4 regions of the Pseudoalteromonas sp. SG44-5 genome follow, and region 1 is predicted to be linked to each of the others. Evidence: predicted binding sites of a transcription regulator. Region 1 holds the regulator's gene; each other region holds the start of a gene.
The links. The regulator FliA, encoded in region 1, starts transcription of late flagellar genes. The targets are predictions, from matches to a motif close to CTAAAGNTNNNNNNNNNNNNGCCGATA.
Positions count from the first base shown of each region.

Region 2: a site for FliA is predicted at 1,871-1,897, ahead of H5079_RS16805 (DUF5610 domain-containing protein). Genes of this name have one in related genera too.
Region 3: a site for FliA is predicted at 4,689-4,715, ahead of H5079_RS00865 (VC2046/SO_2500 family protein). Genes of this name have one in related genera too.
Region 4: a site for FliA is predicted at 2,630-2,656, ahead of pomA (flagellar motor protein PomA). Genes of this name have one in related genera too.

Region 1 is NZ_JACJES010000007.1:145,300-151,320, reverse strand. It holds gene flhA (flagellar biosynthesis protein FlhA) at 1-1,548, shown strand, start outside; gene flhF (flagellar biosynthesis protein FlhF) at 1,569-3,059, shown strand; gene H5079_RS10195 (MinD/ParA family protein) at 3,052-3,912, shown strand; gene H5079_RS10190 (RNA polymerase sigma factor FliA) at 3,939-4,649, shown strand; gene cheY (chemotaxis response regulator CheY) at 4,690-5,073, shown strand; gene H5079_RS10180 (protein phosphatase CheZ) at 5,089-5,850, shown strand; gene H5079_RS10175 (chemotaxis protein CheA) at 5,866-6,021, shown strand, end outside.
Region 2 is NZ_JACJES010000029.1:1,015-7,035, forward strand. It holds gene murI (glutamate racemase) at 1-635, opposite strand, end outside; gene H5079_RS16805 (DUF5610 domain-containing protein) at 713-1,840, opposite strand; gene trmA (tRNA (uridine(54)-C5)-methyltransferase TrmA) at 2,008-3,111, shown strand; gene H5079_RS16815 (thiol:disulfide interchange protein DsbA/DsbL) at 3,175-3,813, opposite strand; gene H5079_RS16820 (thiol:disulfide interchange protein DsbA/DsbL) at 3,834-4,457, opposite strand; gene H5079_RS16825 (serine/threonine protein kinase) at 4,492-5,466, opposite strand; gene ccoG (cytochrome c oxidase accessory protein CcoG) at 5,518-6,021, opposite strand, start outside.
Region 3 is NZ_JACJES010000001.1:157,711-163,731, forward strand. It holds gene H5079_RS00840 (two-component system response regulator) at 1-166, opposite strand, end outside; gene H5079_RS00845 (MHYT domain-containing protein) at 170-3,493, opposite strand; gene H5079_RS00850 (M48 family metallopeptidase) at 3,656-4,342, shown strand; tRNA gene H5079_RS00855 (tRNA-Tyr) at 4,419-4,503, opposite strand; tRNA gene H5079_RS00860 (tRNA-Tyr) at 4,553-4,637, opposite strand; gene H5079_RS00865 (VC2046/SO_2500 family protein) at 4,750-5,277, shown strand; gene H5079_RS00870 (DUF6172 family protein) at 5,566-5,868, shown strand.
Region 4 is NZ_JACJES010000018.1:4,031-10,051, forward strand. It holds gene H5079_RS14470 (DNA topoisomerase III) at 1-684, opposite strand, end outside; gene H5079_RS14475 (flagellar motor protein MotB) at 887-1,807, opposite strand; gene pomA (flagellar motor protein PomA) at 1,810-2,577, opposite strand; gene H5079_RS14485 (exodeoxyribonuclease VII small subunit) at 2,846-3,088, shown strand; gene ispA ((2E,6E)-farnesyl diphosphate synthase) at 3,091-3,978, shown strand; gene dxs (1-deoxy-D-xylulose-5-phosphate synthase) at 4,091-5,953, shown strand.

The sequences.
Region 1 (6,021 bases):
CGCGAAGCCGACTTTTATGGTTCTATGGATGGTGCCAGTAAATTTGTTAAAGGCGATGCTATTGCCGGTATTGTTATATTAATTATTAATATTGTTGGTGGCTTATTTGTTGGCATGATCCAACACGATTTAAGCTTTGGCAATGCCATGGAAATTTATACCTTGCTCACTATAGGTGATGGCTTAGTTGCACAACTTCCCTCATTATTACTCTCTATTGGTACTGCTATTGTTGTAACGCGTCAAAATGAGTCGCACAACATGGGCGATCAATTTAAGAAACAACTCGGTAACGAAAAGTCGTTATTTATTGCTTCAGGCATTTTAATTATTATGGGTTTAGTACCTGGTATGCCACACGTAGCGTTTTTAAGCTTGGGCGCATTATTAGGTTATTTAGCTTACTACACCCAACAAAACAAATTAAAAGCGGCAGCAGCACTTGCTGAGGAAACCGCTAATGGCAGCGCAGTAGGTACAGGCATTGCCAATAAGCAAGAGCAAAAAGAGTTAGGCTGGGACGATGTGCAGCAGGTTGATGTAATTGGTTTAGAGGTAGGTTACCGACTTATTCCATTGGTTGATCAATCCCAAGGTGGTGAATTGCTAAACCGTATTAAAGGCGTGCGTAAAAAGCTCTCTCAAGAATTAGGCTTTTTAGTGCCGCCGGTACATATACGCGATAACTTAGAACTAGACCCAAATGCATACCGAATTACCTTAATGGGCGTATCAAGTGGCGAAGGCGAACTAAAACACGGCGATGAATTGGCAATTAATCCGGGGCAAGTATTTGGTCCTATAAAAGGGATTGCAACTAAAGATCCGGCTTTTGGTTTAGATGCGGTGTGGATCAAGCCTGATCAAAAAGATGAAGCGCAATCGCTTGGTTATACCGTGGTTGATTCGGCGACTGTGGTTGCCACTCATATTAGCCAATTACTCACCAATAATGCGGCGTTATTATTAGGCCACGAAGAAGTACAAAACCTATTAGATATGCTAGCAAAAAGTCACCCAAGGTTAGTAGAAGGCTTGGTGCCTGATGTATTGCCATTAACTACCATAGTTAAAGTTTTACAAAATTTATTAAACGAAGGTGTAGCTATTCGTGATATGCGCTCAATAGTACAAACCCTTGTAGAGTATGGCCCACGTAGCCAAGACCCAGATGTTTTAACCGCTGCGGTACGTATTTCACTGCGTCGATTAATAGTTCAAGATGCAGTGGGCATGTCTTCAGAAATCCCTGTCATAACCTTGGCGCCTGAGTTGGAACAGATGTTGCATCAGTCATTACAAAATGCAGGCGACGAAGGTGCCGGAATAGAGCCAGGACTTGCAGAGCGACTTCAAGTGTCATTAAACGAAGCGCATCAAAATCAAGAAATGGCCGGTGAACCTTCAATACTGTTAACGTCAGGAATGTTACGCACTGTGTTATCTCGTTTTGTTAAGTACACCATTCCAGGATTGCGAGTGATGTCTTATCAAGAGATACCAGACGAAAGGCAGATCAAGATTGTTAGCTCAGTAGGCCAACAATAAGATTTTAAAGGGGTTAAACCATGAAGATTAAACGTTTTTTTGCTAAAGATATGCGCACAGCACTTAAAGAAGTTAAAGATGAGCTAGGTGTTGATGCGGTTATTATGTCTAATAAAAAACTCGCAAACGGCGTAGAAATTGTCGCAGCGGTTGATTATGACAAAGCAGCCCCTAAAGCCGCCGCGCCACAACAAAGTGCGCCGCTGCAGCAGCGTACGGCACATTCTGCCCACTCGCAAAGCATGCATAACTTTGTAAAACCAGAGCCACAGCGTGCTAGACCTGAGCCACAAGCAAAGGTAGCCGACAGCTTACAAGCATTATTAGAGCGCCAGTCGCCGCGTCCACGTTCAGCAGAATTGGCTTCAATGTTTTCGCAATCAGGTATAGACACCTCAGAGCATTATCAAGAGCCGGTCGCTAAACAACGCCCTACAAATATGTTTGCGCGTGAAGAAGCTGCGCAAGCACGCCCACAAACGCAAGCTGACAGCTTAGGTTTTGATGACCTAGACCGTGATTTTGATGAGTTAGACACGCCAGTTGCGCAAAAACACACGACTAAAAATACCGAAAGTGAAGCAATGAGCACAATGCGTGAAGAAATGAACGCAATTCGCCAGTTATTAGAGCACCAAGTGTCGGGTTTAATGCAGCAAGATATGGCGCGCCGTGACCCAACGCGCGCATGCATGATTGACCGCTTAGTAGGCATGGGAATCGATAAAGAAGTTGCTGAGCAAATGGCTTGTTTTGTACCTGAAGATGTTCCGCGTCAGCAGGGCTGGAAAGCGCTGTTAACTATGGTTGAAGATCAGATGCAAACCACGAATAACGAAATTTTGCGCCAAGGTGGTGTTTACGCATTAGTTGGCCCAACCGGTGTGGGTAAAACTACGACAGTGGCTAAGCTCGCGGCATTAGGTGCACAAAAATATGGTGCTGATAAAGTAGCGCTAATTACTACCGATACTTACAGAATTGGTGCTTACGAGCAGCTTGCAACATATGGCCGTATTATTGGCTGTGGGGTTAAACAAGTTAAAGATGCGAACGAACTGGCTGAAGTGTTATATCATTTACGTAACAAGCGCTTAGTACTTATAGATACCGCAGGTATGAGCCAACGTGATTTACGTTTAACTGAGCAGTTAAATACCTTAATGCGTAATCAGCGTGTGGATATTCGTAATTACTTAGTATTAAGTGCCACTGCGCAAATAAATGTGTTACAAGAAACCGTAAGACACTTTAAAAAAGTACAGTTAAGCGGTTGTATTTTCACTAAACTCGACGAATCATTAAGTTTAGGCGAGATAATTAGTATTGCGATTCAAAATCGCCTGCCAATAGGGTATCTTACTAATGGTCAACGAGTACCTGAAGATATTCGAGTTGCAAATGCAGAAAAACTAGTGAAAAAAGCTGAGCAATTATATTTAAAGAGAACAAAAGTACAACATTCACGACACCAATCAGTGGCGTCGAGCACAGTAGAGATGTATGATTAACACAGTATTAGATCAAGCAAGCGGCCTGCGTAAAATGAGCAAAAATAATAATAACGGCGTTAAGGTTATCGCCGTCACTGGCGGTAAAGGTGGCGTTGGAAAAACAAATGTATCGTTAAATACTGCGATCGCTTTAGGTCAGCAAGGCAATAGAGTGTTAGTGCTTGATGCCGATTTGGGTTTAGCCAATTGTGATGTAATGCTTGGACTACGTGTTGAGCGTAATTTATCGCATGTGTTATCTGGCGAATGTGAGCTTGATGAAATACTAGTAGAAGGCCCCGCTGGGATAAAAATAGTACCAGCGACTTCGGGTTCACAAAGTATGGTTGAGTTGTCGCCTGCAGAACATGCTGGGCTTATTCGTGCTTTTAGCGAACTCAATACTGATTTTGATATATTAGTTGTTGATACCGCTGCCGGTATATCGGATATGGTGCTGAGTTTTTCTCGCGCTGCACAAGATGTTTTGGTTGTGGTATGTGACGAGCCTACTTCAATAACCGATGCCTATGCACTGATCAAAGTATTAAGCCGCGAACATGGCGTGTATAAATTTAAAATTGTTGCCAATATGGTGCGTTCATTACGCGAAGGGCAAGAGTTATTTGCAAAGCTATCAAAGGTTACAGACCGATTTTTAGATATATCAATGGAGCTGGTTGCAACCGTTCCTTATGATGAAAATATGCGCAAAGCAACACGTCGTCAAAAAGTAATTGTTGAACTGTTTCCTAGTTCTCCAGCTGCACTTGCCTTTAAAACATTAGCAACAAGAATAACAAAGTGGCCAATACCGAACCAGCCTTCGGGTCATTTAGAATTTTTCATTGAGAAACTCGTTAACGGCTAACTATGACTACATTGGTGAATAGAGCTATGGGATATGAATCAACACAAAATTTAAATATGATTGTTGAAAAGCATGCTTCATTAGTAAAAAAAGTAGCATGTCATTTAATTGCTCGTTTACCCCCTAGTGTACAACTCGATGATTTAATTCAATCAGGAATGATAGGATTAATAGAGGCGTCAAAAAACTTTGATGCCACTAAAGGCGCTAGTTTTGAAACCTTTGCGGGTATTCGTATTCGGGGCGCTATGCTTGATGAAATGCGCCGTGGAGACTGGGCTCCTCGCTCAGTACATCGTAAAAGCCGCCAGGTTATAGAAGCTATTTCAGCATTAGAAAGCAGCCTGAATCGTGAACCTACAGACAGTGAAGTTGCCCAAAAGCTTGAAATTACACTAGAGCAATATCATCATATTTTAACCGATGTTAATTCCAGTAAAATCTTAGGAATAGAAGATTTAGGTATTGATGAGGATGTTATAACACCTGTTGGGCACGATTTAGCACTAGACAAACCCTTTCATAATGTTAAAAATGAAAGGTTTAATGAATCTTTATTAAGTGCAATTAAATCCCTACCAGAGCGAGATGCAATGGTGCTTTCGTTGTACTATAACGATGAAATGAATTTAAAAGAAATTGGACAGATACTCGATGTAAGTGAGTCGCGTGTAAGTCAGATACATGGTCAGGCGATGATTAAGCTAAAAGCAAAAATCAATGACTGGATAAATTAGAAGTAAGTAAATACAGGTTTAGGCCTCACTGGAGGATGTTTTGGATAAAAACATAAAAATTCTTGTTGTTGATGACTTTTCAACGATGAGACGTATTATTAAAAACCTATTGCGTGATTTAGGGTTTACCAATGTTTTAGAAGCAGATGATGGCTCAACTGCTTTACCTATGTTGCAAAATCAATCATTTGACTTTGTAGTAACAGATTGGAATATGCCGGGCATGCAAGGTATTGACTTGTTAAGAGCAATACGCGCAGATGACAAATTAAAGCATCTTCCGGTTTTAATGGTTACTGCAGAAGCTAAAAAAGAGCAAATTATTGCAGCAGCCCAAGCAGGTGTTAATGGTTATATTGTTAAGCCATTTACTGCGGGTACATTAAAAACTAAATTAGAAAAAGTGTTCGAACGCTTAGGTTAATAAGGGGAGAGGCTTATGTCAGCACCTGCTGCGCCTCAGATTACTTTAGAGCAAGCACGTCAGCTGGTCACTTTTTTAGAAAACGGTGAGCAACATAAAGCTGATCAGTTAATTTTAGAAACTGCTTCTCAAGAACAATCATATTTGTTTGCAGAAGTAGGTAAATTAACGCGCCAGTTGCACGAGTCTTTAAAGGGTTTTGAGCTTGACACCCGCATAACAGATTTAACCACTGATGCCATTCCGGATGCTAAAAAGCGACTTAACTATGTCATAGAAATGACAGAAAATGCCGCCAACAAAACCATGGATGCGGTTGAAGCGAGCCTGCCTTTAGCCCAGCAATTAGCTGATGATATTTCGCATATCAAGCCAACCTGGGATCGGTTAATGAGCCGCGATCTTGAACTTGGTGAATTTAAAACATTGTGTCATAGCATTGATAAATTTATGAACAGCTCGCATCTTAAAACCGATGAGTTGCAAGTATTAATGACTAATGTGTTAATGGCTCAAGATTATCAGGATTTAACCGGACAAGTAATTCGCCGTGTTATTGAGCTGGTACGCGAAGTTGAAGAAAGTTTAATTCATCTGTTAACTGCGTTTGCAGCACAAGATGAAAACGATAACCAAGAGCAACAAAAAACAGAAAACTCGATTGCCGCACAAGCATTAGCAGGCCCAGAAGGCCCTATTATTGATAAAGAATCGCGTGATGATGTTGTATCTGATCAAGACGAAGTTGATGATCTTTTATCAAGTTTGGGCTTCTAATAGGAGAGTAACTGCATGAGCTTTGAAGTCGATGAAGATATATTACAAGATTTTTTAGTTGAAGCTGGAGAAATCCTTGAGCTTTTATCTGAACAATTAGTTGAACTGGAAAATAACCCAGAAGATACTGAATTATTGAACGCTATTTTTAGAGGCTTTCACACTGTTAAA
Region 2 (6,021 bases), on a different contig from region 1:
ATCGCTGCACCTGAATCAAGTAGCTGCACTTTCCTATTAAAGTACTGACTAATCGGCTCTGCCAAAATAGGAAAATGCGTACAGCCTAATACTAATACATCTATAGACTGATCTATGTTTAAACGATCGAGTTCTTGGTGCAGTTTAGTTGTATCTAAACTTTGTTCGAAAAACAGACGCTCGGCTAAAGTAACTAGTTCAACGCTACTATATAAGCTAACTGCTATATTGTTGGTATGTTCTTGTATGAGTGTGCGCGTATAGGGACTTGATATAGTTGCTGGAGTTGCCAGTAGGCCGATATGTTTAGATTGTGTAAGTTGCGCAGCAGGTTTTATCGCCGGTACCACCCCCACTATAGGAATAGTAGTAATTTGGCGCACTGCCCCAAGCGCAGAAGTAGAGGCGGTGTTACATGCAATAACAATTAAATCTACATTAAGCGCTTGCTGGTTAATAAAGTGAATGAGTGCGCATAAGCGGTTAATAATCGTTTGCTGTGACTGAGCGCCGTATGGCAATAGCGCATTATCCATAAAATAGCTGTATTGCGCATCTGGAATACTTTGCTGAATATGTTCAAGTACCGTAGTACCACCAATACCTGAATCAAAAACCATTATGTGCGCTGACAAACTACTGTCCTTACTCTAAGTTAAGAACGGCAGTTTGCCATGTGATTTTTATAAAAGAAAGTAGTTTAGTGGTACAACTATTGTTGATTGGCTAGCTCGTCCGTTGCTGCATTTAATTGATTAAGGTTTTCGAACATAGCTTTGGTGTAATCTACCAATTTATCTATTTCTGCTTGATCTTGATTTAACCACTGCACAATACCCGATAACTGGTTTTGTATGCCCAGCTCTGTGGCTTTATTAAACACAGCTTTTAAGTCGTCGTTAAACGGCGCTAATTTATCAGCTACTGCTTTTTCAGGAACTGGCTTGTACTCTTCGTAACCTTTAACTGTAGCGACTGTTTTGGTTTGTCGTAAATCCATTGAAAAAGCCACCAGCTGTTCGTTGCCTAAGCTTAGTGCTTGCGCCTCTTCAAATGCTTTATCTAAGTCACCACTGAAAAAGGTGCTACTTACACTTTGTAAGTCAGCCATTAGCTCATTAATCGCCTTTTGTTCATTCTCATTTAAATCGCCATTAACCGACATAGAAAATGACAACTCTCGAGACTGCGACGACTCACTTACAAAAGATTCACTATTCCCATTTTGCTGATAACGACTGGCTGATTGTGACTCATAAGCATCAGCAAAACTAATACTCACTTCGTCTCCTTCGGCGGTAGTAAATTTATATTCTGCTTTGTTACTTAAACTTGCATACTGAGCTTGGCTAACAGAGACACTGGCGGGTTTAGGATTAAATAAATCGTCTTCAAATTTGTCCAGGCCATTAAATATGCCTTCTTTAGATTTATTAATACCCTGTGCGATATCGTCGTTAAACACGCCATTGCCTTTTAATTCATCAACCGCGTCATCAATCCCTATTTGCACACCTTTTCGAGCATCACCTAACATACCTTTGAGTTTTTCATCGTCGGCACCATTGGCTTTTGCTTTACGTACTGCACTGGTAACGAAGTCTAAAACGTTTTTAACGATTTCATCAAAATCAAAAAGCGGTTTATCTTTTTTCGGCTCGCTTATCGGTAAGCCAAGAGCTTGAGCCATTTTGTCACCGAGCACTTTGGCAGCAAGTTCTTTACCGCGATGCTGATAGTTATCTTTAGGCGACTGTATTGTAGGTTGCTGTAAAGCCCCTTTATTACCGTATTTATTAATATTGTGGTTTGGAACAAAGCCAAAGTTACCGATTTTCATGATCCGACTCCTATCTATGCTTGCCTTACTTATCGGCACTGTAAGTTATTTCTGTAGCTAGATGCTCAAAAAAAAAACAATATATATTTCATCAAAACTAGACAAATACATCTCGCTCCCTACAATAGCGTCGATAAACAGCTCTCAAAGATAAGGTTATAGCGTTAATGGCAGTTATTAAAATAGACACCTCACAGTACGATGCGCAGTTAAGCGAAAAAGAACAGCGTATTGCTGCCCAATTTCAACGTTTTGGTGTGGATAAACTTGAGGTATTTAGCTCAGAGCCGATTAACTACCGCCAACGCGCTGAGTTTAGAGTATGGCACGATGGTGACGATCTGTTTCATATAATGTTTGATCAACAAACTAAAGACAAAATTCGCGTTGATAGCTTTGACCCTGCCGCTCCTTTGGTAGGTGAAGTGATGCAAGTAATGATTGATAATTTAAAGTCGTGTGAAATTTTGCGTCGTAAACTATTTCAGATTGATTACTTATCTACGCTAAGCGGTGAGATTTTAGTGAGTCTGTTATATCACAAGCCACTTGATGAGCATTGGCTGAGTGAAATTAACGCGCTTAAAGAAAAGTTAAGCAGTAAGTATAAAATTGACTTTATTGGCCGTGCCCGCAAACAAAAAGAAATGCTTGGTGATGACTACGTTACCGAACGCTTAAACGTGAATGGCCAAGAACTAATATATCAGCAGGTAGAAAACAGCTTTACCCAGCCAAATGCCAAAGTAAATATTAAAATGCTAGAGTGGGCGCAAGACTTATGTAAGCCACTTAAAAATGATTTACTTGAACTTTATTGTGGTAACGGTAACTTTTCTATTGCGTTAGCGGGCTCGTTTAATAAAGTACTAGCAACCGAAATATCAAAGTCGTCGGTACACTCAGCGCAGTACAATATAGCGCAAAACAAGGTAGACAATTTAGATATTATTCGTATGTCGAGCGAAGAGTTTACTCAAGCCATGAATGGCGAACGCAGTTTTTCTCGTTTAGAAGGTATAGATTTAAATAGCTACAATTGCCAAACCATTTTAGTTGATCCGCCACGTGCCGGTATGGATACCCTAACGTGTGACTTAGTAGCAAATTACGAAAGTATTATTTATATTTCGTGTAACCCAGAGACACTAGAGCGCGACCTTGATCACTTAACCCGCACCCATGAAGTTAAACGCTTTGCGATTTTTGATCAGTTCCCTTATACGCACCATATTGAGTCGGGTGTATTTTTACAAAAAAAGAATACTTAAAATAAGTAGTTAAAAATTACCCATAAAAAAAGCTCCTTAGGAGCTTTTTTTATGGGGCTAACTTTACTTGCTTGCCAAGTAGTTAATTAGATTTGTGATATCTGCGGGTTCGCTAATACCCGATTCGCGACCTAGAAGTAGTTTGTACTTACCATTTACAATAAAAGTTGGTACGCCACGCAATGCACCTTTTTCTTTAAAGTAATCTTGGTCGCGCTTCATTTTTGAGCTTAATGTACGTACCGAAAAGCTTTTAAATAACTTATCGAACTTATCGCCATCAACGCCTTGGGCTACAAACACATCTTTTACGTCGGCTAATTCATTAAAATTTGCGCGCTTTGTATGAATGTGACTAAAGATAGCCGCAATAATTTTATCTTTTTGTGGTAACACTTCAGCCGTTGCTAACGCTTGGCTGATCATTTGTTGATGCTCGGTATCGCGTACGCCAACAAAATCAACATGGCTCTTTTTAAATTTTACGCCTTTATCGAGCATTGGTTTAATCTCGGCTACCAGTGGCTCCATGTTATTACACGCAGGACAGTAAAATGAGAAAAACTCTTTCACTTCTGGTTTTTTAGTTGCGCGCTCAGACACAACCTCATAATGTACACCTTCCTCAAAGGTTGCTGCAAAACTTGTTGCAGCGAAAGGTAGTAATACAGCAAGTAAACCTGCTTTAACTAATTTTATCATTATTATATGGCTCCAAAAATTTATAGTGCGAGTAAAAATGAAACTAACTCATCAAGCTCTTCTTGGCTCTTGATGGTATTTAGATTGATTTTATATTTGTCGTTTACAATAAAAGTAGGAACGCCTGTTAACGCACCTAATTTTGAGTATTTATTTTGTTTATCTTGCATTGCTTGTTCAGCTGCAATAATTGGCATACTGGCAATATCTTGATCAAACGTATCGCTACTAATGCCATTTATATCTAATAATTTTTTTAAATCTTTAATTTCAGTCAGTGGTGCGCGCTGAACATGAATACTTTTAAAAATCTTGTCTGTAATCGTATCAGCTTGCCCGTGCTTTTTAGCAACTAAATACGCTAGGCTCAAGTTACTTTGTGTTTGTGGCGACACGCCGCCTAAAAAGTTAACGTGATTTTTTATAAACACCGCACCTGCAGGTAGATTTTCTTCAATTGCGTGTGCAACCGGTTCAAATTTAAAACAATGCGGGCAATAAAACGAAAAGTATTCGGTAACTTGTGGTGTAGTACTTTTTTCGATATCGATAACTGTATATTGATTACCTACTTCAAAGTTTGCTGCAAATGCTGCAAAAGGTAGACAAAGAAGTAGTAGGCTCAGTTTTAATTTTTTAAGCATTAGTCTCTCGTTGTACATATTTTTGAATAAAATGTTATGGCAATAATTTTAGCGGTGCTTCTTGCAATGCGGCAAGCTGCTCTTTAAGTGCTAAAATTTGTTGCTCCCAGTATTTGTCATCTGCAAACCATGAAAAGTTCCGCACAAAAGCCGGATCGCTCCATCGTTTTGCAACCCACCCCATATAATGGATGATACGCATAGCTCGAAGTGGTTCGATCAACTTAAGCTGCGAGTGATCAAAATCACAAAATTCTTCATAGGCGGTTACTAAGGTATCTAACTGTAACAGCTGCGTTTGTCGATCGCCACTTAGCATCATCCATAGATCCTGAATGGGTGGCCCCTGGCGACTATCATCTAAATCAACAAACATTAACGCATCGCCTGCCCATAATATATTGCCAGCATGGCAATCCCCATGCAAACGTATCGTTTTTACATTGGTATACTGTGTTTGAGCCTGCTTAATAACCAAATCTAAAATGGTATAAAAAGCAGTTTCTAATCCCATAGGTACTAAGTTACTTTTTTGCAGATGAACTTTTGCTGTATGTAAGTACTCTTCGCAGGTTAGGGTGGGCCTTTGTGTAAATGGTTTTGTTTTAGCAACTTGATGCATTCTGCCAATTAAGCGCCCTAGTACATCAAGTTGATCTAAGTTATCGACTTCAAATAAACGCCCGCCAACACTTGGAAATAAAGTAAATAAATAGCCTTGGTGTTCAAATAAGCTTTGCCCGTTATATTCCATTGGCGCAACAACCGGTACTTCGGCCTCTGCTAGCTCAAAGGCAAAGTCATGCTCTTCTTGTATTTGCTCCTCGCTCCAACGCTCTGGACGATAAAATTTAACAACGTAGCGTTTTCCGCCTTCAGCTACAAATTGATACACCCTATTTTCGTAACTATTTAATGCCAATAAACCAGACTCAACATAAATACCAACGCTTTCTATGGCATCAAGAATTAGATCTGGGGTTAAATCAATAAAGCTAAATTTACTCATACACTTCTTATATAAAATAAAAGCGGGGAACACCCCGCTTTTTGTTAAACTTTACCGCGCTTTAAAAAAGTTACTCGACTGTGATATTTGATTGTCGGGCTCGCCTACCGGCGATAGCACAAAGTTAAATTCTGTCATTGGCGCTTTTAAGTCATACGGATCCATAACCAGTGATAAAGGCACATTGTGCGATTGCCCTGCGTTAACCCTAAACGTTTGTTTACCTATGTACTTAAAGTTATCGAGCCCTTGCACTTTAATTGTAAAGGTTTGCTCATACTGCGCTTTGTTGATCACTTTTAAGGTGTAGGTGTTTTCTACCAACCCTTCAAAATCAACCCTATATAACTGATTACGATCGCGAATAATATCAAATTCCATCGTTTTACGCAGCGCAATATTGGCAACCAAGGCACTGGTTAAAATAACCAGGATCACTATATAGCCAATAATTTTTGCCCGCAGTGGGTTGGTTTTATTCTCTGGCGTTTCTAAGTTTCGCTCAGTGGTATAAGAAATAAGTCCGCGTGGATAATTCATTTTATCCATCACCCC
Region 3 (6,021 bases), on a different contig from region 1:
GTAAAATTAGCTTTGGTAGTTCTTTTTCAAGTAATGCTATAGCGGCAGCGCCCGATTTAGCAAACGACATTCTATATTGATTACCAAGCACCTCGCGCATTACTTTTAAGTTTGCAGGCTCGTCGTCAACAATTAATATGCGGGGCTTATCTAGAATAAAATCCATTAATTAATTCTCCTTTAGGGTTAACTTTTTAAGTAAATTTGCTAATTTAACTTGCGCGTTATCAAAGTCGAATTCATCAAAGGCACTGGCTATTTCATCTATATCTACTTGTACTGATGCTATACATTTACGTTGTAACTGATCGAGAAGATCATCATTAAGTTCGGCATTTTGTGCATCAGCATAGAGTTCTTGGCAAATTTCTATTAGCTCAGCTGTTGATAACGGCTCAGCATTGTCGATAAGTTTGGCGGGCTCTTTACATATAGTGCTTGCTAATAATTGGCCGATAAGCGCCAATTCAGTTTTTATATCTGCCAAAACGCTGGTTAGCGCAGCTTCATCGTCTGCGTTCTCTAAACGCGTTAACAGTGTCATTAAGGTTAATAACCCTAAATTACCAGCCACGCCTTTTAAAGTGTGAATAAGCGTATAAACACTTTTAATATCGCTTAGTTGCAGCTTAAATAAGCTTATAAATTGCTTTTCGTTGGTATTAACAAATTTAGTAATTTCGGTAAGCTGTTTGCATTTAGAGCCCCACAAAGCTAACCCTTTTTCAAAATCTATGTGCTTGGCATCGGGGTCGGTTTGCGCAATTAATGTTTCTTTTGCTAAGCCAAGTCCAAGCACCAGTGCTATTTCTTGATTCAGTTGGTTGATATCAACCGGCTTATTAGCAAACCCATTCATGCCTGCATTTTTAGCGGTTAGTTTATCTTGCTGTAACACGCTGGCTGTTAATGCAATAATAGGCGTAAATTTTATTTGTTTTAGTTGCTCCAATGCACGAATTTTAATGGTGGCCTCAATACCGTCACATTCAGGCATGTGAATGTCCATTAAAATGACATCAAAGTCTTGCTGATTAAACGCCTCAATGGCTTCTAAACCATTACTTGCAGTGGTTACTGTGTGTTGATCTCGCGAAAGTAATATAGAAAGTAGCTCTGTATTTTGTTCTATATCATCAACCACTAATATTCTAAGCGGAGGTAGTTCGGTATGTAGGCCTTCAAAATAATCTATTTTATTTTCATCACCAACAGTAAAAGGTAATGAGAAGTAAAAGCAGCTGCCTTTATCAACTTCACTCACTAAATCAATTGAGCCATGCATAAGCTCTACTAATTGTTTACTTATTGTTGTGCCTAAACCTGTGCCACCAAATCGACGTGTGGTCGTGCCATCGGCTTGCACAAAAGGCTGAAAAACCGCTTTAATACGATCTTTAGCAATACCAATGCCTGTATCTTGTACTTCAAAAAATAGGTGATTATTTTGTGTGGTACTTACGGTAACAGTAACAGCGCCTTGCTCAGTAAATTTAATAGCGTTACCAATAAGGTTTGTAAGTATTTGCCTAAGGCGGTCGGGATCACCGTAGTATGCGGTGCTAACTGATTTATTAATATTAAGCGTTAAATTAAGGTTTTTCTTTTTAGCTTCTAACCAAAAAGTTGAAATAATACTGTCGATAACGGGCTTTAAATTAAAATGCACAGGCTCAATGGTTAGCTTTCCTCGTTCTAACTTTGCAGAGTCGAGAATTTCATTAAGTAGGCGTAGCAAAGAGCGTGCTGCATTGTTAACCGTAACAAGGTGCTTTTGCTGCTCTTTACTTAGCGGTGTATCCATAAGCAGATCGCTAAAGCCAATAATTGCATTCATAGGGGTGCGTATTTCATGGCTCATATTTGCCATAAAAGATTGCTTAGCATTTGCAGCTTCTTCTGCTTGCAGTTTAGCGTGCTCTAATTTTGCTTCATACTCTTTGCGCTCAGTAATATCAACAAGTACACCATCAATCCACTGCGCAACATCGGTATTATTAAAGTCAAAACTACCTTTCTCTAATACCCATACAGTTGCGCCGTTGCGATGGCGAATTCTATATTCAACAGAGTATTGACGCTTTTCGGTAACGGCATTAGTGAGCGTGGTAATAATCATTTGTTGATCAGACTTTAAAATCAGGTCTGTAAACTCAATGTGTTGCTCAATAAATTCATCTGGTGTATAGCCAGTTAAATCCAATATACTTGGGCTAACAAATAGCATGGTGTAGTTAGTATCGAATTTACATCTAAAGGCAACGCCTGGCATATTTTGCATTAATGAGCGATATTTTTGCTCATTTTCAACGACCGTTTTTTGTAGCGCTCGTTGCTGCGTTAAGTCAGTAATAAAGCCAACATACAAAGGAGGTTGCCCAGTTTGCGTCACTTGTCCAATACCAAGGCGCACAGGGATCAAATGGTTATCTTTATGTTTAGCAAAAGTATCGCGGTTTATGCCTATAATAGCGCTTAGATCAAGAGTCATATCACCAGATGATGACGCATTATTTAGAGCGTTATTATCATTTAAAAGAATCTGTACACTTTTACCTTGTAACTCATGTTCGTGCCAACCTAAAATCTTACTTGCTGCTTCATTAAAGCTTAAAATAATACCTTGATGATCAATAGTCACAATGCCATCTATTGCTGTTTCTAATATGGCGTTTAACCGCGACTCGTCGGCTGACTTTTCTTCAAGCAGCAGTTTATAGCGTACCATGCCATTAATTACAGCAACCACGCTGGTTATTGCAACAGTTGCAGTGGCAACCGCAATTGCAACAAATGTAAGCCCAGCAGACGCATTTTCGTCTGCGTAAATTAGTGGGGAAGTTGCTACAAAACGGGTTGCTGCCATACCCATATAATGCATACCAGTAACAGCAAAGCCTAATATAACGGCGCTGGTTGAACGAATTTGTAACTGTGATAACCGAGGGAAAATTCTTTCAAGGTTAAAGTGGCTATATAAAGCAATAAACGATAGGGCAACGGCCACTAAAATAGACAACCCAAACATAACTGGGTCATACCGTAGCATAGGCGCAAGCTCCATCGCTGCCATACCACTGTAATGCATAGTGCCAATACCCGAGCCTAATAATACTGAGCAAACAGCTAATACTTTAAAGTTACCATTACTTTTTACCAGTATAGATACAGCATATTGGCATGCCAAAAATGCCGGTATAAAAGAGAGTAAGGTAATAGTTGGGTTATATTTAATGTTAGTACACAAGGAAAAAGCTAACATACCAATAAAATGCATGCTCCAAATGCCCGCAGAAAAAACAGCTGCAGCGGTTACAGTAGCTAAACGTTGATAGCTTGGGAAAGTAGTTTTTTTAGCTAAATCAATGAGTTTTGTAGTAAAAAAAGCGGCAAATATGACTATTAAAACTGAAAGAGAAACCAAAAGGGGATCGTAAACCCCGTTTATAATTAAACTAGGATCTTGGTCAGTAATAAAGAAAGCTGATAACATGGCGGCTCTAAATAGGCATTTTAATCGTGTAGTTTAATAGAATTAATTAATTAATAAACCGTTAATTTTATGATTGCTTATTAAGCTATAAATAAACAACACGGCATTAACTAACCATTAGACGAAAAGTAGCCCCTAGCTAGTATAGTGTGAGAGATTAATTTGTTTGCCTACCAACTAAAAAAAAGTACCCGACGAAAGACCGTTGCTATTAAAGTACATAATCAAAATGTGACGGTATATGCCCCCCATCACGTACAAAAAAAAGTGCTCGATAACTGGTTATTAGAAAAAAAATCATGGGTTGAGGCGCAGCTGCAAAAACAGCTTACTTTGGTTGATACAAAACAGTATCCACTTAAGGACAAAAAGATCTGGGTTTTTTCAGAAGCAATTAATTTAACGTTTCAGCAAGGCAATACCTCTACAGTGGAGCGCCAACAAGATGGCCTGCTTATTACCGTTTCTGCTCGTGTTAAGCATCAGCAGCAAAAGTACCAATTACTTTTAGAGGCGTATTTAAAAGAGCAGTTAACCGCATACATTGAAATGCGACTTAATGACTTTTGCACGCTGATGCAAGAAGCGCTGCCTAACGATTTAAATATTGCAGTTTATAAACGCAAATGGGGAAGTTGTAATAGTAAAAGGGCGTTAACATTTAACTTATTATTGATTGGTGCACCGCATAGCATTATTGATTATGTAATAGTGCATGAGCTGGCGCATTTACGACATTTAAATCATAGCAAAGCATTTTGGCAGCGCGTAGCACAATTTTGTCCCGACTATAAAGCAAGTACGTTATGGCTAAAACAATATGGTATGAGTTTACAATGGGTATTTTAATGTTTAACTAAGAAAAAACACGGAGATTACTAACAAGGAATGTAGTAACTATATAAGTAGAAAATAAGTAGAAAAGTGGTGGAGGGAGCTGGATTCGAACCAGCGAAGGCTGAGCCGTCAGATTTACAGTCTGATCCCTTTGGCCGCTCGGGAACCCCTCCACACTAATTTTGTTACATTTGGCCCCACTTAACTTAGCGGTAAGAAAAGTGGTGGAGGGAGCTGGATTCGAACCAGCGAAGGCTGAGCCGTCAGATTTACAGTCTGATCCCTTTGGCCGCTCGGGAACCCCTCCAATGCAACGGCGCTGATAATAGCAAACATCGTATTTAAGTAAAGAAAAAAGCTAAAGAAAAATGAAATAAAGCCGATAAATAGGTATTACTTACTTCAATCGGCTAAAGTCTATGCAAATCGGTGATTTGTTAATCACAGAGAGTCAGCTCAACACTCGACTTAATAAAAGTGTGCATGAAAAGCGCCGAGGAGAGTTTGCGCTTTTACTCGCTATGCTATCTCATGATGCACTCGATTTTAGCCAATTCCATTTACCAAAAACAGAAATTGAAGATTCAACTGTTGGCGAAGATACCCTTCGCAAACAAATAGGAGCAGGTCCAAAGCAACTTTTAGCGCCAGATAAGTTTGATATCTTGATAGGGCAGTTTAACGCCTCACTATTAATGCAAGCAGGGGAACGCGCTGGAATGAGCGATATTAAATTAAATCACTGTTTAAACCCTGAACCATTGTTTATAAGAGATGATGTAAGCCATATTCCGCTTCAGGTGCGTGATAATTGTGAATTAGCAGTGCGCAGGCGTATAAATAACACACAAACGCAACTATCTAACCCGCAACTCGATGCTGCTGCCTTTTACGAAAGCCTAAATAATGATGCGCTTCACCACCCATTGCATTTAGTAAGCGCTTAATTATAAAGCGTACGCTGTAACTGCTTTGATATTGCAATAACCAATCATATTAATAGAACTTGGCAAACGATTGCGCCATCACTCTAACTATTAAGTTACTTGTCTGTAATATAAAGCCGCTAACTCTCTACACTTAAGCGCATTTTAGCGATACTTTATTTTATTAATGGATTAATAATTGATTTAATATAAAAAAAGCATCCAAAAATTAAATGCAATTGCTATAATAGGCTCAAATGGTATGACATTAAATGCCGTTATCATTAAACCAAGGTAATTAGGAACGTAATGAAGAAAATATTCACGCTAAATCACGAGAAAATCAAATATCCTCGTATGGTTGACGCCGCAAAGCATGAAGTGAAAAAATATTTGAAAAGAGAGCGTAACAAAACTCTACCACTCGATGCTGATTACTGGGCGTTTGATTGTAAGTTTGGTAATACCGCTGAAGATGCACAAGTAGTGCACGTTGCAGAGCTTAGTAATCATATAAGCGAAATAGAAAAGCAAAGCTTAACTTCTTTTTATGTAGAAATATTAGCGCGCCCAGCTCAACGTCAACAACCAGATTTGGATGACGACGAATAAGACGCTTATAAAGTAATTTGCGTAATTTTTAAAATGGGCCTAGTGGCCCATTTTTTGTTTGTACGTTTATACAAACGCGATTTAAACCTTGAGCATTCAAGTACAAGCAGCTTATAAGCAGTGCTTACTTTCAGTATTACCCTGAAAATTATG
Region 4 (6,021 bases), on a different contig from region 1:
TAAGTGGGCTAATACTTCATAAAATGGCTTCGATACGAAATTTGCTATGTCATTATCTCTATTAACCACCAAGCCAAGTATGGGTGTTTGTACTCGTCCCACAGAAAGTACGTTACCAAACCCAGCTTTTTGCCCTGCTAAAGTATAAGCGCGGGTTAAATTCATACCAAACAACCAATCAGCACGAGAGCGCGCTAAGGCTGAAACGCTCAACGGAATAAACTCACGGTTAGATCGCATAGTCGTTAATGCTTTTTTTACTGCAGCTAAGTTTAAATCACTAATTAATAAGCGTTGAATATGCTGCTTTTTAGTTTTACTTATTTTGGCTTCTTCAATAACTTGATCGACAAGTAATTGCCCTTCTCTATCGGGATCACCTGCATGCACTAGTGCTGTAGCCTGTTTGATTAGCTTTTTTAACACAGTAAGTTGCTTGCGAGTTTTAGTTTTTGCTTTTAATTGCCACTGCTCAGGAATGATAGGTAGGTGCTCAAACTGCCACTTTTTAAAGCGCTCATCATAGTCATCGGGCTCGGCTTGCTCGAGCAAATGACCAATACACCAAGATACGCAATCACCATTTGCAACTTCAATGTAGCCATCGTGCTTTTTGTGCGGTTTTGGTAACGCGTCGGCAATAGCACGCCCTAATGACGGCTTTTCGGCAATATAGAGTTTCATAAGCAAGCTCTTTTACTGTTTATATACACAGTAGTTTAGCATATCAATTCACAGCGTGGGATGTTTTTATTAAACCGTACTATTTAACAACTCTGAGGTATTTGGCTGAGGTGGTGACTTTTAGTCAATTTTGACTAAAAGTCACCTGTAATCAATTACACTTAGTTTGCTTAAACCAAGTGTGTTTTTAATAAAATGACTGCTACCTTACATCGATAGGATCAGACTCTTTGGCCTTTCCTTGTAAAATAGATATTTCAACGCGACGATTACGACGGCGATCTTCATTGCTGTCATTTGGCACTAACGGCCGGGTTTCAGCACGCCCTACTACCATCATTCTATTTTTATCAAATCCAACTACTTTTTGCAGCTCACTGGCTACTGCAACTGCACGCTTAGATGAAAGATCCCAGTTATTAATATATAACTCGTTTGAAACCTGAAAATCGTCAGTATGCCCAGACACGGTAATTTCTCCAGGCACATCTTTTAATAGCACGCCAATTTCTTGAATAATGGGTTTAAACTTAGGTTGTAAAAATGCGCTACCCGAAGGGAAAGAGCCATTTTCACGAATACGAATAATTATTTGCTGCCCTAATGATTCAAGCTCTATGGCACCATCAATTATTTGTTTTTCTAATTGCTGAGCGATTTTTTTAACTAAGTCGTTTGTTTGCTGTTGATCGGCCGCTGAAATTGCTTGCTCCGATGCTTGCTCTTTGGAAGTACTACGCGACTCGCCACCACGTTTATCGCCCTGCTGCTCTTGCCTTCCGCCTGCTGAGCTTTCATCACCTGCCTGAAACTCTAACATTTGCTGGGTCATTTCTACCGTTTGCTGTTGAATTGTTTCAATTGGGGTAGGCTCTGGCTTGCCCGGAGTAAACTCCATAGCAATAACTGATGTGCCTTTGGGAATATCTTTAACTTCTATTTTATTTTGTACACCAAATGCAAATTTCATCGAACCGGCAATTTGTTTAAATTTAAGTACATCCATTTCAGAAAACGCAAGCAAGAGCACAAAAAAGCACATTAATAGCGACATTAAATCTGCGAATGTCCCCATCCACGCAGGTAAACCTGGGGGTGGGCACTTGCACTCTTGATCAGACATAGTTAATCCTCAGTGTTTACTTTACGTTTTGATTCAGCAAGATAGTTTTTCAAAATACCTTCTATTACTTTTGGATTTTGACCATCTTGAATACCTAAAACCGCATCTAAAATTAAACGTTGATTCATTGCCTCTTCGTCTTTACGCAGCTCCAATTTTGTTTGAATAGGAATAGCGACTACGTTAGCTAAAAATGCGCCGTATAATGTGGTTAACAATGCCACCGCCATAGCCGGACCAATTGCTTTAGGATCATCCATATTAGATAACATCGCAACTAAGCCTATTAAGGTGCCTATCATTCCCATTGCTGGGGCTATATCACCCAAAGATTTAAATAAAGTAGCACCCGACTCATGCCGTGCTGTAGTTAATGAAATATCTTTTTGCAGTGTGGCCCGCACTACGTCTGCGTCGTGGCCATCTACTAGCATGTCAACGCCTTTGCGCATAAATGGATTCGGTATTTCTGCCTCTTCAAGTGCTAAAAACCCGCCTTTACGTGCTGAATCTGCAAGTTCAACTGCTTTTTCGATTAACTCTTCTGGCGACTCAAGCTTAAACATAAACGCTTTGGTAACCACCTTACCTATGCCAAAAAACTGTGACATAGTAAAGTTTGATAAAACGATAAATAATGAACCGCCAAATACGATTACAACAGAGGGCGTGTTGTAAAACATAGCCATTTCACCGCTACTACTCATAAACATGGACATGACAATTAAGCCAATTGCGCCAAGGATCCCAATAATGGTTGCTAAATCCACATTCCCTCCAAAAGTTTTTGCTTTTATATGCAAACGTTTGTTATTAATTGTTTATCGGCAAGATACTGAATTGCTTAAGCCATTTTTTATAGATAAACATAAAAAGCTGGATTAAGCACTATTCTAGATCAACTTGTGTTATCTATCTAATTATCAATTTTTTAAAACATAAAACGTTTATTAACGAAAAAACCATTTCATCCTTTGACCTAGTTTAGCATTCCCCCTAAAATTGACTTCTAAATTTATTATGTAAGTTGAAATAAAGATGGCGACTAAAAAACCTGAAAACTTAAGTTTCGAGCAAGCACTAGAAGAATTAACAACAATCGTTAGTGAAATGGAACAAGGTGATTTATCGCTTGAGCAGTCATTAAAACAGTTTGAGCGTGGCATTGCTTTAGCAGGCGCATCGTCTAGTAAGTTGCAACAAGCTGAGCAAAAGGTGGCTATTTTAATGGGCAAAGATGAGAAGTCTGTATTAACCGACTTTGATAATGATATGGAATAGCCGTGACTATTAAAGAACTTATTACACATGCTCAAACTGATGTAGCCAATACTCTTAACCTTTATTTTGACCAATCGCTTAATACTGACGAGACCATAAAAGCCGCCACCCATTATAGTTTAATGAATGGCGGCAAAAGATTGCGTCCTTTTTTGGTTTACGCAACGGGTAAAATGCTCGGCGCAGATAAACAAGATTTAGACGTACTTGCTGCAGCTATAGAATGTATTCATAGCTACTCGTTAGTTCACGATGACTTACCAGCTATGGATGATGATGAATTACGTCGCGGACGCCCAACCTGTCATATCGTGTACGGCGAAGCACACGCAATTTTAGCCGGTGATGCACTGCAAGCTTTAGCATTTGAGTTAATCGCCAAGCATAATTTTAACTGTAGTGCTCAAGCTCAAGTTAAAATGATTGCTGAACTGGCACATGCCTCTGGGTTACAAGGTATGGTGGCAGGCCAAGGGCTTGATATTGCAGCTACTGATAAAGTAATAACCGTGGCTGAACTTGAGCGTATTCATAAGTTAAAAACCGGTGCGCTAATAAGCTGTGCAATTACACTGGGGGCTTTGTGCTCGAACAATGTTAGTCAAAACACGTTAGAAAATTTAGCCACTTTTGGCTATGCCATAGGGCTTGCATTTCAAGTACATGACGATATTTTAGACGTAGAAGGCGATACCGTTACTTTAGGTAAGCCTCAAGGGTCAGATATCGCTGCGAATAAAGCGACATATCCCGCTTTATTAGGTATGCTAGGCGCTAAAGAAAAAGCGCAAAACTTAATACAACAAGCCCATGCAGCGTTAGCAAATATAGACGCCGATACCAGTGCTTTAGCGTCACTAGCTAACTATTTAATTGAACGTGACCACTAAACACGGCTTAAATGTATTGCAACTTAGCACTAAAATTATTACTGAACATCAAATAACTCAAACAACGCGTTTGCACAGTTAGTTGATGTTAGCGAAGGACATATATAAAACCATGACACTTGATAGCAGCAAGTATCCATTACTTAATTTGGTTAACGAACCAGCCCACTTGCGAGACTTAGCACAAGATAAGCTTCCTGCATTTAGCCATGAGTTGCGTGACTACTTACTCAACTCGGTATCGCAAAGTAGCGGGCATTTAGCGTCTGGTTTAGGTACCGTAGAGCTCACTGTGGCACTACATTATGTGTATAACACCCCAGATGATCGCCTTGTATGGGATGTAGGCCATCAAGCTTACCCACACAAAATACTCACCGGGCGTCGCGATTTAATGCACACCATTCGTAAAAAAGATGGCTTGCACCCTTTCCCATTTCGCGAAGAAAGCCAATACGATACGTTTAGTGTGGGCCATTCTAGTACCTCTATTTCAGCTGCGTTGGGCATGTCTATTGCTGCGCAAAAAGAAGGTAAAGGACGCAAAACGGTTGCCGTTATAGGCGATGGTGCTATTACAGCAGGCATGGCGTTTGAAGCCATGAACCACTTAGGTGATGTAAAATCAGATATGTTGATCATTTTAAATGACAACGAAATGTCGATTTCTGAAAACGTTGGCGCGTTAACAAATCACTTTGCCCGTATTTTATCGGGTAGCTTTTATACTAACATTCGCGAAGGTAGTAAAAAACTACTCTCGGGTGTGCCACCAGTTAAGCAACTTGCCAGTAAAATGGAAGAGCATATTAAAGGGATGATGATCCCTGGTACCTTCTTTGAAGAATTAGGCCTAAATTATATTGGCCCAATTGATGGCCATGATGTAAACATGTTAGTAGATACGCTGCGTAATATGCGTAACTTAAAAGGCCCGCAATTACTGCATATAAAAACCCAAAAAGGCAAAGGGTATAAACCCGCTGAAGCCGACCCTATTGGCTATCACGGCGTACCTAAGTTTGATCCTAATACATCAAGTTTACCTAAATCAAAACCCGGTGCGGCTACATTTTCTAATGTATTTGGCGACTGGTTATGCGACATAGCAAAGCAAGACAGCAAGCTTATGGCGATAACACCGGCTATGCGCGAAGGCTCTGGCATGGTGCGTTTTTCAAAAGAGCATCCTGATCAGTATTTTGATGTTGCGATTGCCGAGCAGCACGCTGTAACCCTAGCCGCTGGTTTTGCTTGTGAAGGCTTAAAACCCGTTGTCGCAATTTACTCAAGCTTTTTACAACGTGCGTACGATCAGCTAATTCACGATGTAGCGCTGCAAAACTTACCTGTGTTATTCGCTATTGACCGTGCTGGTATTGTTGGCGCAGACGGCGAAACACATCAAGGTGCGTACGATTTAAGCTTTATGCGCTGCATTCCAAATATGGTCATTATGGCGCCAAGCGATACAAATGAGTGTCGCCACATGTTATATACTGGTTATCAAGCAAATTGTCCTGTTGCTGTGCGTTATCCGCGTGGTAGTGCTGGTACGGCAGAAATTGCAACTAATATGCAATTACTTGAAATTGGTAAAGCCGATGTTGTTAAGCAAGGTGCTAAAGTGGCTATATTGTCATTTGGTACATTACTTGAAAACGCGCAACTAGCAGCTGATGAACTCAATGCGACTTTAGTTAATATGCGCTTTATTAAACCGCTTGATACTGCGTTACTCAATGAGTTAATAAACAGCCACGATGTAATAGTAACGCTTGAAGACAATGCAATTTCTGGCGGTGCTGGCTCTGCGGTTAATGAGTATTTAGCAACGCAAAAAGCACAGGTTAGCATTCTTAACTTGGGTATCCCTGATGAATTTATTAAGCACGGTACACAAGACGAAATGCACGACGAAATGGGCTTAGGCGAGCAAGGAATATTAACTGCTATCAAAGCGTTTATTAATTAACCCCCTACTCATTTAAAGCATATTAAAAAAGGAGCCTAGGCTCCTTTTTTAATATCTAAATATTAGTT